One region of the Alteromonas sp. ABM1_013 genome, then DNA from elsewhere that is predicted to be linked to it. Evidence: predicted binding sites of a transcription regulator. Region 1 holds the regulator's gene; the other holds the start of a gene.
The links. Region 1 encodes ArgR, which controls arginine synthesis, uptake and breakdown. Its sites were predicted from a motif close to ANTGAATANNTATTCANT; they were not measured.
Positions count from the first base shown of each region.

Region 2: the regulator ArgR is predicted to act here: its motif matches at 2,343-2,360, upstream of ACXAGK_RS00280 (aspartate aminotransferase family protein).

Region 1 is NZ_JBSWXH010000007.1:60,285-69,850, forward strand. It holds gene ACXAGK_RS18890 (TonB-dependent receptor) at 1-2,796, shown strand, start outside; gene ACXAGK_RS18895 (type 1 glutamine amidotransferase domain-containing protein) at 2,990-3,673, shown strand; gene argR (transcriptional regulator ArgR) at 3,759-4,223, opposite strand; gene mdh (malate dehydrogenase) at 4,460-5,398, shown strand; gene ACXAGK_RS18910 (hypothetical protein) at 5,821-5,991, opposite strand; gene ACXAGK_RS18915 (hypothetical protein) at 6,054-6,224, opposite strand; gene katG (catalase/peroxidase HPI) at 6,736-8,925, shown strand; gene ppc (phosphoenolpyruvate carboxylase) at 9,081-9,566, opposite strand, start outside.
Region 2 is NZ_JBSWXH010000001.1:61,561-71,126, reverse strand. It holds gene ACXAGK_RS00290 (anthranilate synthase component II) at 8-592, shown strand; gene ACXAGK_RS00285 (HDOD domain-containing protein) at 885-2,051, shown strand; gene ACXAGK_RS00280 (aspartate aminotransferase family protein) at 2,570-3,778, shown strand; gene astA (arginine N-succinyltransferase) at 3,799-4,836, shown strand; gene astD (succinylglutamate-semialdehyde dehydrogenase) at 4,850-6,319, shown strand; gene ACXAGK_RS00265 (2-oxoadipate dioxygenase/decarboxylase family protein) at 6,435-7,241, shown strand; gene ACXAGK_RS00260 (putative bifunctional diguanylate cyclase/phosphodiesterase) at 7,307-9,475, opposite strand; gene ACXAGK_RS00255 (heme NO-binding domain-containing protein) at 9,487-9,566, opposite strand, start outside.

The sequences.
Region 1 (9,566 bases):
GGTGGCCCATACACAGTTGTCATTGATTCTGACGAATTCGCTGATCAAACAATCAATGACGTCTACCTAGAGCTTGGTGAGTCAGCGTCAATTGAGCGTATGCTAGAGCCAGCAGCCCAGTACGAAAACATTGTTGTTACTGGTTCTCAAGTTAGCAGCTTATCTTTCGGCCAAACCGGCCCTGTTGCAAGCTTCGACCTTTCTACTCTTCAAGAAGCGCCTGCTATCAACCGTGATATTACCGATATCGTTCGTATCGACCCGCGTATTTACGTGGACGAAGGTGGCAGCAACGGTATTCAGTGTGTGGGTAAAAGCCCGCGTTTCAACAGTTTGACTGTTGACGGTGTTCGTATGAACGACCTTTTCGGTCTTAATTCAAACGGCTACCCAACTGAGAGAATGCCTTTCTCTTTCGACGCTATCGCTGGTGTTTCAGTTGAAATCGCACCGTTTGATGTAATCTACGGTGGTTTCTCTGCGTGTAATATTAGTGCTGTAAGTAAAACGGGTACTAACGAAGTTCACGGTTCTGCGTTCTATGACTTCGGTAGCGACAGCTTACGTGGTGACTCACTCGAAGGTGATGACATCAACCTAGGTGCTTATACTGAAAGACGTTACGGCTTCACTGTTGGTGCACCACTTATCAAAGATAAATTATTTATCTTCGCAGCATACGAAAAGCTTGAAGGTGCAAACACCTTCGACCGTGGCGCTATCGGTTCTGGTGCAATTAACGAAGTTAATATTACTCAAGCAGAAGTTGAGCGTATCCAACAGATTTCTCAAGATGTTTACAACTTCGACGCGGGCTCTGTACCTTCAAGTCTTGCTAACGAAGATGAAAAACTACTTGTTAAATTAGACTGGAATATCAATGACCAGCACCGTTTAGCGTTTACCTATAACTACAACGACGGTAATAACTTTGCTGAGTCTGATGGCGATTCAAATGAATTCGAATTCCAAAGCCACCTATATGAGCGTGGTGCAGAACTTCAGTCTTTCATCGGTGTACTTTACTCTGACTGGACAGACAAATTCTCAACCGAAATCCGCGTAGCTCGTACAGAGCTTGATAATCTTCAGCGCTCTTTCTATGGCGACGGAACACCAGGTGGCAATGATTTCGGTGAAATTATCATTCGCATGGCTAATGATCCTAATGATGACGCTGATAACCTTTCTGTTTATCTAGGTTCTGATGACAGCCGTCAAGCCAACGACCTAGACTGGGATGCAACTAGCATCATGTTCCGCGGTAACTACTACTTCGATAACGGTCACACGCTAACTTTCGGTTATGAAAACGACACGCTTGATATCTTCAACCTTTTCGTACAGCACGCCGAAACAACAACTACATTTAACAGCATTGATGACTTCGAAAATGGTGCGAATGCTCGAATTGATTATGGTTATGCTTACTCGGGTAACCTTCTAGATAGAGCTGCTGAGTGGGGTTACACTTCACACTCTACATATGCGCAGGACGAGTTCTACCTAACTGACGACTTGAAAGTAGTTGCTGGTCTTCGTTATGACTGGATTACAACGTCAGACCGCCCTCTAGAGAACGCTGAATTCACCGAATCTTACGGTTATAGTAATAGTGCAAACCTAGACGGTGTAGACCTTCTTCAACCACGTGTTGGTCTTAATTACACGCTAAGTGATAGCACAGAACTACGCGGTGGCTTTGGTCTTTTCTCAGGCGGTAACCCGAACGTTTGGATGACTAACAACTACCAGAACACTAACGTTACTGGTGGTGAAGTACGTGGTGATTACGCAAACATCCTAGATGGCAGCGTAACTTGGGTTAACACTGAAGACGGCGTTACTGCTGGCCCTGGTTACTCAGTACCGTCTGACCTTGATGCTCAGATGGATGCAGGTGTTGGTAGTAACTTTGAACCAAATAACCTTGACCCAGACTTCGAAATGCCTAGCGAGTGGAAAATCTCTGCAGGTATGACGCACATTACAGATGAAGACTATGTATTTAACCTAGATCTTTTGGTAAGCATTACGCAAGACCAAGCGATGATTAAATACAAAGGTATAGAGCCTGTAGGTCTTACCGACGAGGGATACATTGAGTACGAAAGAACGGGTCTGGGTTCTTTGGAGCTTACTAACTCTGATGAAAGCTCTACTTCTTATTCATTAACAGCAACAATGAACAAGACTTGGGACAACGGCATCTCACTTGTGGGTGGTTATAACTACAGCCACGCTGAAGATGTTCAGCCTATGACTAGCTCAGTAGCGTTCTCTAACTACCAGTTCAGGGCATTTACTAACCCGAATGAAGAAGTTTCTTCACTGTCGGATTGGAACATTGCTCACCGCTTTACGTTGGACTTCCGTTACACTACTGAACTTATTGATGGCTACAACACTACGTTCTCTGCGTTCGCGGTTGCTCAGTCTGGTAAGCCATACAGCTTTACTATTTCTGAGGACGAAGTAAATAGTATCTTTAACTTCACGCCTTACTTGGACTCTAACAACGTACTTCCAATTGGTGCTGAGCGTAACGATGAAGAAAGCCCTTGGTGGACAAAAGTTGATATCGCGGTTCGCCAAGATGTTCCAGCCTTCCACAAAGACCACACAGCACAAGTATTCTTCGTGATTGATAACTTCACAAATATGCTTAACGATGATTGGGGTATCCTAGAAGAGACTTCATTCAATACAGCTGTTGTAGGTACTGCTAATCCAGAACGTCGTCAAGGTGATGCGTCACTTTGGGAATTACGTTTGGGTGTTAACTACCGCTTCTAAGAAGTAGTAAACACTAACTACAAGTTGTAGTGTTAGGTGCCACTTTCCTTAACAGGAAGTGGCACTTTTTTATGCCTGCGATTTATCTCACACACAAGCCACTAATCGATCACAGTGTTTGCTTATGATCTAAGTCCCTCCACAACACGAATTAACTGACGAGAAAACTTTTAAATGCTCGCAAGGAGGGCTTATGACAAAACGTATGCTTATGGTAATGACGTCTCACGAAATTATGGGTGACACGGGTAAGAAAACTGGCATGTGGTTAGAAGAGTTCGCAGCGCCATATTACGCATTTAAAGATCAAGGCTATACGATTACGCTGGCATCACCAATGGGCGGGCAAGTGCCTATTGACCCTAATAGTCTTGCAGAAGACGCAATGACAGACGACGCCATGCGTTATACTAAAGATGAATTGGCACGTAGTGCTATCGCCTCGACTATACCGCTTGAAGATGTGCGTGCTGATGAATTTGACGCGGTATTTTACCCCGGTGGCCATGGTCCGCTATGGGATCTTTCTGATAACGCGCACTCGATTAAGTTAATTGAAGACACAATTGCAGCGAATAAACCTGTCGGTGCAGTGTGCCACGCTCCAATCGTACTAAAGGATGTTAAAAATCCAGATGGTAAATACTTAGTTGATGGCAAACAAGTAACGGGGTTCTCAAACAGCGAAGAAGCTGCAATGGAACTTACTGACGTTGTTCCTTATCTGGTAGAAGATGAACTGGTTAAAAAGGGCGGTAAGTATGAAAGTGCTGACGATTTCGCGGTAAAAGTCTTTACTGACGGTTTGTTAGTAACGGGTCAGAACCCACCGTCATCTCGCCCCGCAGCAGATGCGCTTATTAAGTTGCTATCTTAGGATAGCCTTCGATTATACCCTATTTGGAAACCGCATCTTGTATGCGGTTTCTTTATTTTTGATTGTCGGCTTTTGGTTGCCCTAACTATACATTTTCAAATAAATCTTCAACGCGTTGTCTTAATTCTTCAATTCTTGTCACGTCAGCAGGGGCAATGAAAATAGTGTCATCACCTGCAATAGTGCCTAGTACGCCATCTTTCTTGCTTAACGAATCTAATAAACGAGCAATAAGCTGTGCTGCACCTGGGCTGGTTCTAATAATAACCATGACATTGTTGTGAACAATATCTAATACCAACTGTTTGAGCGGACTTTTGGCGGTAGGCATACCTAATTCAGGAGGCAAACAGTAAACCATGTCTCCTCGTGCATTTCGGGTTCGTACCGCGCCAAACTTACTTAGCATTCTAGAGATTTTGGATTGGCTGATGTTGTCAAAACCTTGTGCTTTCAAAGCGTCAACTATCTCGCCCTGCGAACCGTAATTTTCTGCTTTTAGGATTTCTTTAAAAGCTTTGATGAGTTGCTCTTGTTTTGCGTTTGCCATTAGCGCTCTTTCTTTTTTAAATGTTATCGTAAGGAATTGTATTTAGTATGCGTATATTGTGCCGTACAGGTAGACTTTGCGCAATTTCTTTGCATAATCATTCATGATAATGAATATCGAATGAAAATCGCCATAAATAACGTTAATAAGACGATCCGGTGATTGAGTTTTCCCCCGCGTTGCATTAGTGTGACGTTCCGTTTAAATACGTGAAGTAATCCCATAGGAGAAATGGTATGAAAGTAGCCGTGTTAGGTGCTGCCGGTGGTATTGGTCAGGCGCTGTCTTTGTTGTTGAAAACACAATTGCCAGCAGGTTCAGATTTAGCGCTATATGACGTTGCGCCAGTTGTTCCTGGTGTTGCCGTTGATTTGAGCCACATCCCCACTGCGGTAAAAGTAACCGGTCACGGTAAAGATGACCTAGCTGATGCACTTACTGGAGCAGACGTAGTTCTTATTCCAGCGGGTATGCCTCGTAAGCCAGGTATGGATCGTTCTGATCTGTTCAACATCAACGCCGGCATTGTTAAAAACCTAATTGAAGGTGTAGCTGATAACTGCCCGAACGCGTGTGTTGGTATCATCACTAACCCAGTTAACACTACTGTAGCTATTGCAGCTGAAACGCTTAAAGCTAAAGGCGTTTACGACAAGAACAAGCTTTTCGGTGTAACGACACTTGACGTTATCCGTGCTGAAACTTTCGTTGCTGAACTTAAAGGTGTAGACGTATCTTCTGTGCACGTACCGGTAATCGGTGGTCACTCGGGTACAACTATCCTTCCTCTTCTTTCACAAGTTGAAGGCGTAGAGTTTACAGACGAAGAAGTATCTAGCCTAACTACTCGTATCCAGAATGCGGGTACTGAAGTTGTTGAAGCGAAAGCTGGCGGCGGCTCTGCAACCCTTTCAATGGGTCAAGCAGCAGCGCGTTTCTGTCTGTCTCTAGTAGCAGCAATGCAAGGTGAGAACGTTGTTGAGTACACTTACGTACAGACTGACGACAGCGACGACGCAGCATTCTTCGCACACCCAGTACGCCTTGGCGCAAACGGTGTTGTAGAAATCTTGCCATACGGCGAGCTAAGCGCATTTGAAGAAAAAGCGAAAAACGACATGCTTGAAGGCCTACGTGGCGACATCAAGCTAGGCGTTGACTTCGTAAACGGCTAATAGTGCTTAAAGCGGATGCATTAGCATCCGCTAGAAAAGGCTGGATACGTAAGGCCTACACAGACACGCCGAGCTTCCATCCATGGAGGCTTGGCTGCAGCATCCCTGCTGCAGACAGTCTGTTACGACCTTACGTATCCAGCCTTTTTTGTTGCGTCTTTGTAGGCCTCGTCATGGCATCCTTGGCACAGGAGAGCCTGCTTATCAAAGCCCCGCCAACTCTAAACACCTCAATAGCCTAATAACTGAAGTTTTTTAGAAAGAAGCGATCTGTTACGCCCTTAGGTATTCAGCCTTTTTCGTTGCATCTTTGTAGACATTGCGACGGCGTTTTTGGTGCAAGTTTACTTATCAAAACTTCTCTCAGCCCAAAACCTCATTTTTCTATCTTTATAGATTTATTAGCCACAGAAAGGGGGGGCTTAGTTAAAATCCAAACGTTGAATAATTCCATGCTGAAGAATGACTATGTAACCCAGCGTTAGTGCGGTAAATGTGTAAAAAAAAGAATCGCTATCTTTAAAGTAGGAGGCGATGAACGTTGTAAAGATCAAAACTAGGTAAGTGAAATCAGCCAATTTTTTATGCTTCATGGTGTTTTCCCCTCATTAGATGGATATTAAAAGCTCGCCCAAAGGTGAGCTTTTATCACTTTTTACTTGTCTAAATAGCCAATGAACATCATTGCTCCGCCGACAGCGAGTCCGAATATACCTGTAGCTGGACCTCCGGCAATCCCAAGGCCTATTACTGCCATGCCTCCAGAGGCCCAATCACTCATTGCTCCAGACACTTGTGTAACTTCTTCTACATTTAACTCTTGCATAAGTCATTTTTAATCTATTAATAAAAGCCCCAAGAATTGGGACCTTTAAAGTGTATTAAGGTCGAAGTGACTTTTTAACTGTACGGAGGATTTGTTTGTAACCTCTTTTGGCAAACCATGATTAATTTGGCCGTATACTTTTGCAGTTGCGAATGGACGTGCGTTTGTATTATTTAAGGGTAGGGCATTTCGCAATATTAAAAAGCCTATCTTCACGTGAATCTGTATTGATACCTTTGGCTGTAGCAGAAGTACAGGGCTTAAATATTATGCTGCTTTCAGCCATGAGAAAAAGATTAGTGGCTTACCTGTATTGGCTTTGGTTGGCAAATGCTCGCAATAAGGGCTAATGTCTAAACTTTTGTGGAAAAGCGTAAAACTTTGACTATGCTTGGAGAACGCTGGTTTAGTATCAATGCTAACGTGACAGCGTAACTGCATGGGTCAACCCTATAACTTATCTAACCAACTAAGTTGTATAACGCTAACGAACAGGCAAAGAGGATGTAATATGAGCAATGCAAAGTTAGGTGATGTGAATGATTCGGCAAAAAAATGTCCGGTCATGCATGGTGGTTTAACAGCCACAGGGACAACAGTAATGGACTGGTGGCCTGAAGCCTTAAACTTAGACATTCTGCATCAGCACGATACGAAGACAAACCCAATGGGAGAAGACTTCGATTACCGTGAAGAGGTTAAAAAACTAGACTTTCAAGCCCTTAAAAAAGATCTCACCGACTTAATGACAGATTCACAGCCATGGTGGCCAGCGGATTGGGGGCACTATGGCGGCCTTATGATCCGTATGTCATGGCATGCGGCAGGTTCGTACCGAATTGCGGATGGTCGCGGTGGCGCTTCAACGGGCAACCAACGTTTTGCACCGCTTAACTCTTGGCCTGATAACGTTAACTTAGATAAAGCGCGCCGTTTACTTTGGCCCATTAAAAAGAAGTATGGCAACAAATTAAGCTGGGCTGATTTGTTTGTTCTTGCGGGGACCATAGCTTACGACAGCATGGGCCTTAAGACTTATGGTTTTGCCTTCGGTCGTGAAGATATTTGGCACCCTGAGAAAGACGTTTACTGGGGCGCTGAGAAAGAGTGGTTAGCGCCTAGTGATGAACGCTATGAAGACGTAGAAAGTGCTGAAACCATGGAAAACCCTTTGGCAGCTGTGCAGATGGGCCTTATTTACGTAAACCCTGAAGGCGTTAACGGTAAGCCAGATCCACTTAAAACGGCAGCTCACGTACGTGAAACCTTTGCGCGTATGGCAATGAACGACGAAGAAACCGTTGCGTTAGCAGCCGGTGGTCACACGGTGGGTAAATGTCACGGTAACGGAAGTGCAGAAGCGTTAGGGCCAGACCCAGAAGCAGCAGGTATTGAAGAAGCCGGTCTTGGCTGGATGAATCATGAGAGCCGCAGTATTGGTCGTGATACCGTATCTAGTGGTATTGAAGGCGCGTGGACGACGAATCCTACGCAATGGGATAACGGCTATTTCCACCTACTGCTTAATTACGAATGGGAACTGAAAAAGTCTCCAGCGGGCGCTGAGCAGTGGGAACCAATCAATATTAAGGAAGAAGACAAGCCTGTTGATGTTGAAGACCCATCAACACGCTACAACCCTATTATGACCGACGCCGATATGGCGATGAAGATGGATCCGGAATACAGAAAAATTTCTGAAAAATTTTATAACGATCACGAATACTTCAGCGAAGTGTTCGCCCGCGCATGGTTTAAACTTACTCACCGCGACCTAGGACCAAAAGTTCGTTACATAGGGCCTGATGTACCAGAAGAAACGTTAATTTGGCAGGATCCAGTTCCTGAAGGCAGTACGTCATATGACGTTGAAGCGTTGAAGAGTAAAATTGCAGAATCAGGCCTATCTGTTGGGGATATGGTAGCAACAGCGTGGGATAGTGCTCGTACCTTTAGAGGGTCAGATTTACGTGGCGGCGCTAATGGTGCGCGAATTCGTTTAGCTCCTCAGAAAGATTGGGAGGGCAATGAGCCTGAGCGTTTAAATAAGGTGCTAGAGGTTCTTGCTCCACTTGCTGACGCGGCGGGTGCAAGCCTTGCGGATACCATTGTTTTAGCAGGTAACGTGGGCATAGAAAAGGGGATTGAAGCGGCAGGCTTTAACGTACCTGTTCCTTTCTCTCCTGGACGCGGCGACGCTACTGACGACATGACCGATGCTGAATCGTTTGATCCATTAGAGCCAATTGCAGACGGTTACAGAAACTACCTTCAAAAAGACTTTGCAGTTAAGCCAGAAGAGCTAATGTTAGACAAAACCCAGTTACTTGGTTTAACAGCAAAAGAAATGACGGTACTAGTAGGCGGTATGCGCATGCTTGGCACTAACTACGGCGGCAGTAAGCATGGTGTATTCACCGACAATGTAGGTACGCTGAGCACGGACTTCTTCGTAAACCTTACTGACATGAAATACACGTGGAAGCCGACTGGGAAAAACAGCTACGCCATTGTCGATAGAGCGTCAGGTGACGAAGTGTTTACCGCTACACGCTTTGACTTAGTGTTTGGTTCAAACTCAGTGTTGCGAGCGTATGCTGAGCTATACGCGCAAGATGATAGCAAAGAGAAGTTTGTTAAAGACTTTGTTGCAGCGTGGACAAAGGTGATGAACGCAGACCGCTTCGACCTTACCTGTTAGTTCTTATCTAAAGTGTAAGTAAAAACACGTAAGCAATAAAAAGCCCGCTTCATCATATGAAGCGGGCTTTTTTTATATTATTTCGTAGCGAAGCAATTGGTGACCAACATAATAAAGCTGTGTGCGTCAATTCAAGCGCTTCGTTAGCACAGTGATTAACCCGTATTACGCATACCAATCGCGATACCCGCGATGGTAACCATCATGGCGCGTTCTAGGCTTGTGTTCTGCGCATCGTCACCGGCTTTACGGATACGATCTAGAAGTTCAATTTGCAGGTAATGAAGCGGTTGGAGATACGCAGCGCGAATTTCCATAGACTCTTTACCTTGCGGATCGTTCTTCATAATGTCGTCATCGCCTGTGATAGCCAATAGTGACGAGATGCTCTCTTTAAGCTCGCTACGTAGCGCTTCACCAAAGTGCTTAAGCTCTTTAGGTACAAGGCGCTCATCATAAGCTTCACTGATGCGTGGATCAGCTTTGTGGAACACCATGTCTAGCATAGAAAGACGCGAACGATAGAATGGCCATTCGCTGAACATTTCGTTAACTACTTTCTCGTTTTCAGGGGTCTTCACGCTATCAATAGCGCGCATAACGCCTAGCCAGCTTGGCAGTACTAAACGTGTTTGTGCCCA
Region 2 (9,566 bases), on a different contig from region 1:
CACTGCTGTGTTGCTGTTAATTGATAATTTCGATTCGTTCACTCATAACCTTGCTAGGTATTTCACAGAACTTGGTGCTGACGTTGAAGTAGTGCGAAACAACGCCCTCAATCTTGACGATGTATCGCGCTTAGCACCTTCTCAGCTTGTTATCTCGCCAGGCCCTTGCACGCCTAACGAAGCGGGTATCAGTTTATCTGCGATAGAGCATTTTGCCGGTAAAATTCCCATAATGGGCGTTTGCTTAGGTCATCAAGCCATAGGACAAGTTTTTGGTGCAGAAGTGGTAGGCGCCCAGGAAATAAAACACGGTAAAGTTTCAGCATTGTCCCATCACAACACAGGGCTATTTGAAGGGCTACCAAACACCTTTAACGTAACCCGCTACCATTCATTAGTATTAAGCCCTGAATCTTTACCGCCATCACTACGCGTCGATGCTTGGTGTGAGACAGCGGCGGGTACAAAAGAAATTATGGCAGTTTCCCATAATCGCTACCCTATATGGGGTGTTCAGTATCACCCTGAATCATTACTTACCGAACACGGTCACAGCGTGCTTGAAGCTTTTCTTCATCATAAAAAGGTTTAAGTCTACAGGTGTATTGCCGATACCCTACATAGTGTAAAAGGTTGCGCTTGAAGGCCGTTAAAATTCGCAATTCACTGATTTTTCGTTTAACTTTTCATAATCAAGTTTAGCCAAGCGCTAACTGAGCGTTATGTTGAAAACTACATAAGCGATATCAATCATTGCAGGGTGCTAACTGTGCTTTTAAGTGGTAGCTACATTTTCATCATTACCGTAGCTAACGTTATAAAGGCCCCTAATGTACGATAATATCGCCGTTCACCAAAAAGTTATGAGCAGGAGTGCTTTTAATATGACCATGGGGGCAACCACACCGCCGACGATAGATGATCGATTTGAAAATATGATCGTATCACCCGAGCGCGTGCTTGAAATGCTAGGAAAGCGTAAGGTGGGCCAAGTCAGCTTCGAACAGTCAGAACAGGGTGACGCACGTAGGCTTTTACTTCACGTTGAAAAAGTCGCAATTGAAAACAAGCGCCTACAGGAAAAAACAGAAGCCTCTTATTTAGAATCGGTTAGCCACCACCTTCACGAGATTTTGCTTGGTGAACTTACTGAACAACTCAGCTATACCGATGAACTCGTTCAGAAAGTGCTTAACTTGCCTGAAAACATTGGTGAGCTATTAGATGCCTTATCTGTCAAAGCATGCTCAGTGTCAAAGCTCGAGCCTATAGTCGCCACTATGCCGTGGCTTTACGACGAACTTATTGTAGTAGTAAATACGCCCAGATTTAGGCGAAAAGACTCGCGGGGACGTATTATTGTTGTTGAAACCTTACGTACCGCTTTAAGCTTTTTAGGTATCGAAAACTTGCGTACGCTAATCCCCTCGTTGATATTAAAGCGTGCCATGCCTCAAATTACCGATCCATACCCGTTGATAAAACAAAAACTAACGCAGTACTCTACGGGCATTGCGCTGACCGCTAAGCGCCTTGCTACATTAAGCGACCTGAATAAAAATCAAGCCTACGTGTTGGCAATGGTAAGTAACTTAGGCCGTTGCGCCGTGACGCGGCTTTACTTTAAGCTGTTTGATAAAATTCAGCTGCACCTGCTGCAAGAGTGTCAAAAAGATAAAGAACAAAAACGGCACGAGGCTTTGCTAAAAATTGCGCCATCAGCAAACCACCTTATTGCCTTACAGCAAGAATTTGCTGATGCAATAAGCGCAGATATTTTGGAGTGGATGCACTTTACCCGTCTGCCAATTGCACAGCCAATGCGTGCATGTGCTGATAAACAGCCTGCGCAGGCCAAGACCTTGAGCAAAATACTGCACCAAGCACGTGCTTATACGCAAATACGCATGTTGCATCAGTTAAAGCTTGTCGACATTAAAGAAGTTAAACCACTTTTCGCTGAACAAAAATACCCTGCGGGTGCACTTGAGGCACTTAAAAGCACGGATATCTTCACCCTTCCGTTGGTGAAAAATGAAGATAGTTACTAGAGCTTTTAGCTACACCCTACTCATTTAGAACACCAATCACGCAAAATAGTGCACTAAACGTGAAATATTTTATGGATATTCATGCATTGGTTATGCACTTTTTTCGTAGTTGATGTCTGATACTCAAAAATATCGGCCGTACCTCAGTACTTTGCCTGTTTTCAGCACGGGTAAACAGGCAAGTTTGTCACGGCGCATTACTCCCTTTTATTCTGTTAAAGCACCACAAAACCACCACGCGGCGCTTTTCTTAACGTAAAAATTGATTATTACTTAATGATATAGCCCAGTAGTTAATAGTTATTCACTTTTCCTGCAAATTAAGCCACAGTCCTTATAAATAAAGGGCTGCAGCCCTTTGCATAGAAGACAAATGTTAAAAAAAATGGCATACTGTAAATCAAATCCGATTAGTTTTTATGCGCCAAATTAGTGCTTATCGACTCACGCAGCACGTATGAAACGTGCGCATTGATTAGACAAGCAGGCGATTGGCGCCCAATGCAGAGGTAACAAAGATGAACGTAACTCGCGCTACATTTGATGATGTAATGGTTCCTAACTATAACCCAGCAGGTATGGTACCTGTTCGAGGTGAAGGTTCACGCGTATGGGATCAAGATGGAGCTGAGTACATCGACTTTGCAGGTGGTATTGCAGTAAACGTTTTAGGTCACTGCCATCCTGAGCTAGTTAAGGCACTTAATGAACAAGGCAGCAAGCTTTGGCATCTAAGCAACGTATTTACTAACGAACCTGCGCTTCGCCTTGCTAAAAAGCTTAACGATGCAACTTTCTCTGACAAAGTTTACTTTGCCAACTCTGGTGCGGAAGCTAACGAAGCGGCACTTAAGCTTGCTCGTCGTTGGGCACTTGATAAGCACGGTGAAGACAAGAATCAAATCATTGCTTTTAATAAAGGTTTCCATGGTCGTACCTTCTTTACCGTAACGGTAGGTGGTCAAGCGGCTTACTCTGATGGTTTTGGTCCTAAGCCAGGCGCTGTTGATCACTGCGACTACAATGACCTAGCTGCCTTTGAAGCACTAATTTCAGATAAAACTTGTGCAGTAATGATGGAGCCGCTTCAAGGGGAAGGCGGAATCATTCCACCTGATGCAGATTTCGTAAAAGGCGTTCGTGAGCTATGTGACAAGCACAATGCTCTGCTAATTTTCGATGAGGTACAATCGGGCGTGGGTCGTACCGGTCACCTTTACGCATATATGGGTCTTGGCGTAACACCAGATATTTTAACTACCGCTAAGTCACTTGGTGGCGGCTTCCCAATTGGCGCCATGCTAACAACGAATGATATTGCAGCACACCTTAAGCCAGGTACCCACGGTAGTACTTACGGCGGTAACCCACTGGCCTGTGCGGTTGCGGAAAAAGCGTTAGATATCGTAAACCAGCCAGAAGTGCTTGAAGGCGTGCTTAAGAAAGAAGCCCTTTTCCGCGAATTACTTGGCGCTATCAATGACAAGTACAACGTATTTGAAGAAGTACGTGGTCAAGGCATGTTGTTAGGTTGTGCATTGAATGAGAAATACCAAGGCCGTGCACGCGACTTCATGATGGCTGCAACTAAAGAGAACCTTATGTGTCTTGTCGCTGGCATGAACGTTATTCGTTTTGCACCTTCACTGGTTATTCCTGATGAAGACATTAAAGAAGGTCTTGCACGTTTTGAACGCGCCGTTGCTGCCGTTGTAAACGCCGAATAATTACAACACGAGTAGCGAACATGAATATCATTCGCCCTATCACGAAGGCCGACTATAACGCGCTTAAAGAAATCGCCGTTGAATCAGGTATTGGCTTTACGTCTTTACCTGTCAACGACGAATTGCTGCAGCGTAAAATCGATCGTGCAGAAACCGCGTTCAACAAGCCAAACGTAACTGAACCTGGCGATGAGTCATACTTGTTTGTAATGGAAGATACCACTACCGGACAGGTAGTGGGAACAACAGGTATTGAAGCGGCTGTTGGTATAGATGACGCGTTCTATCATTACCACCTTAGCAAAGTCGTGCATGCCTCGCGCGAGCTGAACATTCACAATACGGTAGACATTCTAACGTTTTGTAATGATTACACCGGCGTTACTGAGATATGTACCCTGTTTCTTCGCGAACAAGCCCGTGGCGGCATTAACGGCCGCTTTCTTTCAAAGGTTCGATTCTTGTTCATGATGGAGCACCGTGAACGCTTTTCAGAGACAGTCATAGCTGAAATGCGCGGTGTAAGTGATGAAGAAGGACGCTCACCGTTTTGGGAGTGGTTGGAAACCCACTTCTTCTCGATGGATTTTCCTACTGCCGACTACTTAACTGGCATTGGTAATAAAGTGTTTATTGCTGAGCTTATGCCAAAGTACCCGATATACGTAAATCTGCTTAGCAAAGAAGCGCAAGAAGTCATTGGCGAAGTCCACGACAAAACACGTCCTGCACTTCAGCTTTTAGAAGAAGAAGGCTTTTCTTGCCGCGGCTACGTAGACATTTTCGACGCAGGCCCAACGGTAGAAGCAAACTTGAGCCACATCCGCACGGCTCAGTCGAGTTTAAAATTGCCTGTTTTGATTGACGATAGCGCTGCTGCCCAAGGGCAAACGCACTACATCATTAATACATCAGTATCTGATTTTCGTGCAGTCGCCACCGAGATGACGGTAAGCGAAGAAAAGCAAGTTGCCGTGCTATCTCGCCAAGCCGCTGCTGCATTGAATGTCAAAGAGGGAGAGCACGTACGCTTTGCCCCCGTTACATTCAGAGATTAAAAGGACACCCACTATGCTACATACACATTTTATCAACGGTGAATGGGTTGCCGGACAAGGTCACGACTTAACGTCAGTTGACCCTGCAAAAAACGAAGTAATTTGGGAAGGTAAGTCTGCGACTGCCGCTCAAATTGATGACGCAATTAACGCCGCTCGAACTGCACTTGTAGCGTGGAGCATGAAAACCGTTGAAGAGCGTCTAGAAATCATCAAGGTTTATGGCACTAAGCTAGAAGAAGCGAAAGCGCATCTAGCCAAAGTTATGGCTAAAGAAACGGGCAAACCAGAGTGGGAAACCGCCACTGAAGTAGGCGCCATGATGGGCAAAATTGGTATTTCTGAAAAAGCCTACTTTGAGCGCACGGGTAACGTTGAAAATCCAATGCCTGTTGGTAAAGCCTTTATTCGCCACAAGCCTCACGGCGTTGTTGCTGTGTTCGGCCCATACAACTTCCCTGGTCACCTGCCAAACGGACACATTGTTCCGGCCCTTATTGCAGGAAACACTGTTGTGTTTAAGCCAAGCGATTTGACGCCTATGGTTGCACAAGAAATGGTAAAACTATGGGACGCTGCTGGCCTGCCAGCGGGCGTACTTAACCTAGTACAAGGTGAGGTTGAAACAGGCAAAGCGTTGGCGTCGCATAACGACATCGATGGTCTGTTCTTCACAGGTAGTTCTCGTACTGGAAAAATCCTTCACGAGCAGTTCGCAGGACACCCGGGCAAAATCTTGGCGCTTGAAATGGGTGGTAACAACCCACTTATTGTGAAAGACGTGGCTGATGTTGATGCGGCAGTACACGATATCGTGCAATCTGCTTTCATAACTTCAGGTCAGCGCTGTACGTGTGCACGTCGTCTATTCTTACCAGCCGATGCACAAGGTGACGCAATCCTTGCTCGCTTAATCGAAGTAACCAAAAACATTAAAGTTGGCGATTACGATGCTGAAGACCAGCCGTTTATGGGTGCTATGATCTCAAGCAACGCCGCTGCACTTATGGTGAAAGCGCAGCAAGAACTTGAAGACCTTGGTGGTAACGTGTTAGTTCGCCTTGAACAAAAAGACGAAAGCAAAGGTTTTGCTACCCCAGGCATTATTGACGTTACCGACATGCTTGCTTCGCTGCCAGACGAAGAACACTTTGGTCCACTACTTAAAGTAGTTCGCTACAGCGACTTCGACGCTGCCATTGAGGAAGCGAATAACACTAGCTTTGGTTTGTCAGCAGGTCTTCTAGGTGACAACGAAGAAGACTATCGTTACTTCTTCGCGCGTATACGTGCGGGCATCGTAAACTGGAACAGACCTATTACTGGTGCAAGCAGCGCTGCGCCGTTTGGCGGTGTGGGCGATAGTGGTAACCACAGAGCAAGCGCGTTTTATGCCGCTGACTACTGTGCATACCCAGTAGCTTCCGTAGAGCTAGACAAAGTCACTATGCCGGGCAAATTAAGCCCAGGCTTGTCGATGTAAGCTAAGCTTTTAAAGCGATATAAAGGCCGATGCTGAGTGCGTCGGCCGATTAAGCACTAACCCTATACGAACTATTCACTAAGAAATAGTCGACGACAGAAAGGACCCTATCATTATGCATAGCAACATCGATACGTTGTTTAGCAACATGTGGGACGATTACGTAACTATCACTCCCTCAGCGCATAAAATCCATGCACTTTTGGCAGGTGAAGAAAACACGAACGATATCGTTAACGACCATGTGGCTTTTAGAACGTTCGCTTTAGATAAAACTCGCTTAGACAAGCTTGCCGCACACTTCTTAGCATTGGGTTATGAAGCGAAAGGCGACTATGACTTTGAAGCTAAAAAGCTGACTGCAAAGCACTTTGAGCACCCTGACGATACTAAACCAAAAGTATTTATCAGCGAGCTACGTGTAAATGAATTGTCTGAGGCAGCTCAAACAATTATTAAAAAGCTTGTTGATCAAATGCCTGAATCTGTAGTGGATGCAGATAACTTCTTGTACTCGGGTAAACATTGGGACGTGACTAAAGTAGAGTACGACACACTGCTTAACGAGTCAGAATACGCGGCGTGGATGGCAGCATGGGGCTTTCGTGCTAACCACTTTACGGTAAGTGTTAATCACTTAACCCGTACTGACGAGCTTACCGACGTAAATACATTGCTTAAAGAAGCAGGCTTTGTGCTAAACACCTCAGGCGGCGAGATCAAAGGCGGTCCAGACGTATTTTTAGCCCAATCGTCGACTATGGCTGACCGTGCTGACGTAGCATTTAGCGATGAGACTGTGGCTATTCCAAGCTGTTTTTATGAATTCGCACAGCGCTATGAAATGCCTGACGGTAAACTTTATAAAGGCTTTGTTGCTGCATCAGCAGATAAAATCTTTGAAAGTACAAATGCTAAGTAACGCGCTTGCTTAGTCACTAAAAAAAGCCCGTTAGGGCTTTTTTTGTTTGCGCTTTACAGAAGACATTAACGATTAGGCTCAGTGGTATGCCTAGCAAGAAACTGGTCGTAAGGCATAGGTTTATCAAAGTAAAAACCCTGCATTAACTTGATATCTGCTTGCTCCATAAAAGGTAGATAAGACTCTAATTCTACCCCTTCAGCCACCACATCTATTTGCAAACTCTTTAGCATGGCTATCAGACCATTAAAAAGCGCGTTTGCTTTGCTATCTTGGTGAATACCTTGAATTAAGCTTTTATCCACCTTGACCACCTCAAACTGAAAACTCCTCAGGTAGCTAAGTGATGAGAAGCCACTGCCAAAATCATCTAAAGACAATCTAAACCCACTCTCTCTAAGTGCATTTAATGCTCTTAGCGCTGATTTTTCGTCCCGAATAAACACCGACTCAGTGAGCTCTAATTCTATAAATTCTGGGGATATATTGTTATCCAGGCAAATAGAGGCTGCTTGGTCGGGAAATTCCGGGTCGAGCATTTGGTTAGCACTAATATTTACCGACAGCGGAATAGCTTCGCCTTGTTGCGACTCCATTATCGAAATATAGTCACAGGCAGCCTCTAGCGCTTGTAAACCAATGGCGCTATCTAGCTTGTGCTCTTCTGCTATGGGGATAAACACTGCTGGCGATACGACACCGTGCAGTCCAGAGATCCAGCGGCACAACACTTCACCACCTTTTAAAACGCCATTTAAGTCATATTTACCCTGAATATAAAAATCAAGAAGGTGGTTTTCTACGGCCTTGCGTAAATCATTCACCATACTGACCTGCTGCGTCATGCTTTCATAAAGCCCGGGTTCATACACAAAGGTTTGCCCTTTCCCAAGCTCTTTGGCGCGATACATTGCTGCATCGGCACACTGCACTAAGCCTTCAATGTTGTTACTGTGATCTGGAAATTCTGCAATGCCAATACTGGCCGACAGCCTTAGCTCCGTCCCTTTTACAGCGATGGCGTCTTCTTCAATTTGGCTGATAAGTTCCTGTGAGCGCTCGGCAATTTCTTCAATATTTTGGTCAGGTACTACGGCAATAAACTCATCGCCTCCCCACCTGCCAACTTCACCAATGGGGCCGAACATACCGGTAAGTAATGCTCCCATGCGCTGCAACTCGGCATCGCCTCTTTCATGCCCCGCGTTATCATTTATGGCTTTAAACCCATCTAGGTCGATAAACACGAGAGAAAAAGGCTGCACTTTTTTCACTAACACTGAAATAGACTCACGTAGCGAGTTACGATTAGAAAGACCGGTCAATTCATCGTGCAAGGCGAGTTGACGTAGCTTGGCCTCGTTGCGCTTTCTATCGCTAATGTCGCGCATTGTTGCGATTAAATAAGTCGAGGTTTGTTGATAGGTTTCGAACAAAGCCACAGAAATATCTACCACTTTCATTTCGCCGCTTTGGTTTTTTATTTTTGACTCAAATCGAACTTGCTTATCGATGGCCAATTGCGCTTTATCAACTTTCTCAGCGATAAATATTTGATTGAAATTCACCCCTACACATTGCTCTTTTACTGACATACCAAGTAAATGGATAAAGGCATCATTACACTCTGTAATAATAAGGTCGGGAGAGAGGACTAACATCGGCTCTCTTGAACTAGCGAACGCAGAGGCCATTAAATGGAAAGATTGTTCGGCTTTGCGCTGCTGGGTGATATCTTTGGTCGTTCCCACAATGTGCAGTGCTTCGCCCGCGCTACCCCGCTCTAGTACACGGCCGCGTAACCTTACCCATTGGTAGCTATTTTCTAGCATTAAACGAAAGGAAAATTCAACGCGATCGCGATTGCCGTGAAGTGCCATGGTCCAGTGAAACTGAAGCCCTTCCAAATCGTCCTCATGGACCCGTTCAAGAAGCTGAATTAAGGTGCCCGACCACGTAGATACACTTTGTGAGTGAAGAGAGAAAGAGCGAATCTCCATTATGTCGCTTTGCGCCTCCCAACTCCAAAATGACTCTTGCGAAGCCCAAAGGGCAAGTTCTAGGTCCTTTTGCGCACGCTGGCTCTTTTGCAAAGTAGCATATAAGCTTTGGGTCTTTTCTCTGAGCAAACTTTCGGCTTGCTCTCTGGCATTTCGCTCTCGCTTTAAACGACGCTCAATTAAAGCTAAAGCGTCGTTATTAACGGATTTGCCAATGGATGTATCGTTTGACATTACATCCCCCGTTAAACAACAAGAGATATGCTAAATTCGTATGTGTGAGGCGTTTCTAGTTGATGGGTTTCCCTTTCAAGTTTGCAGTTGT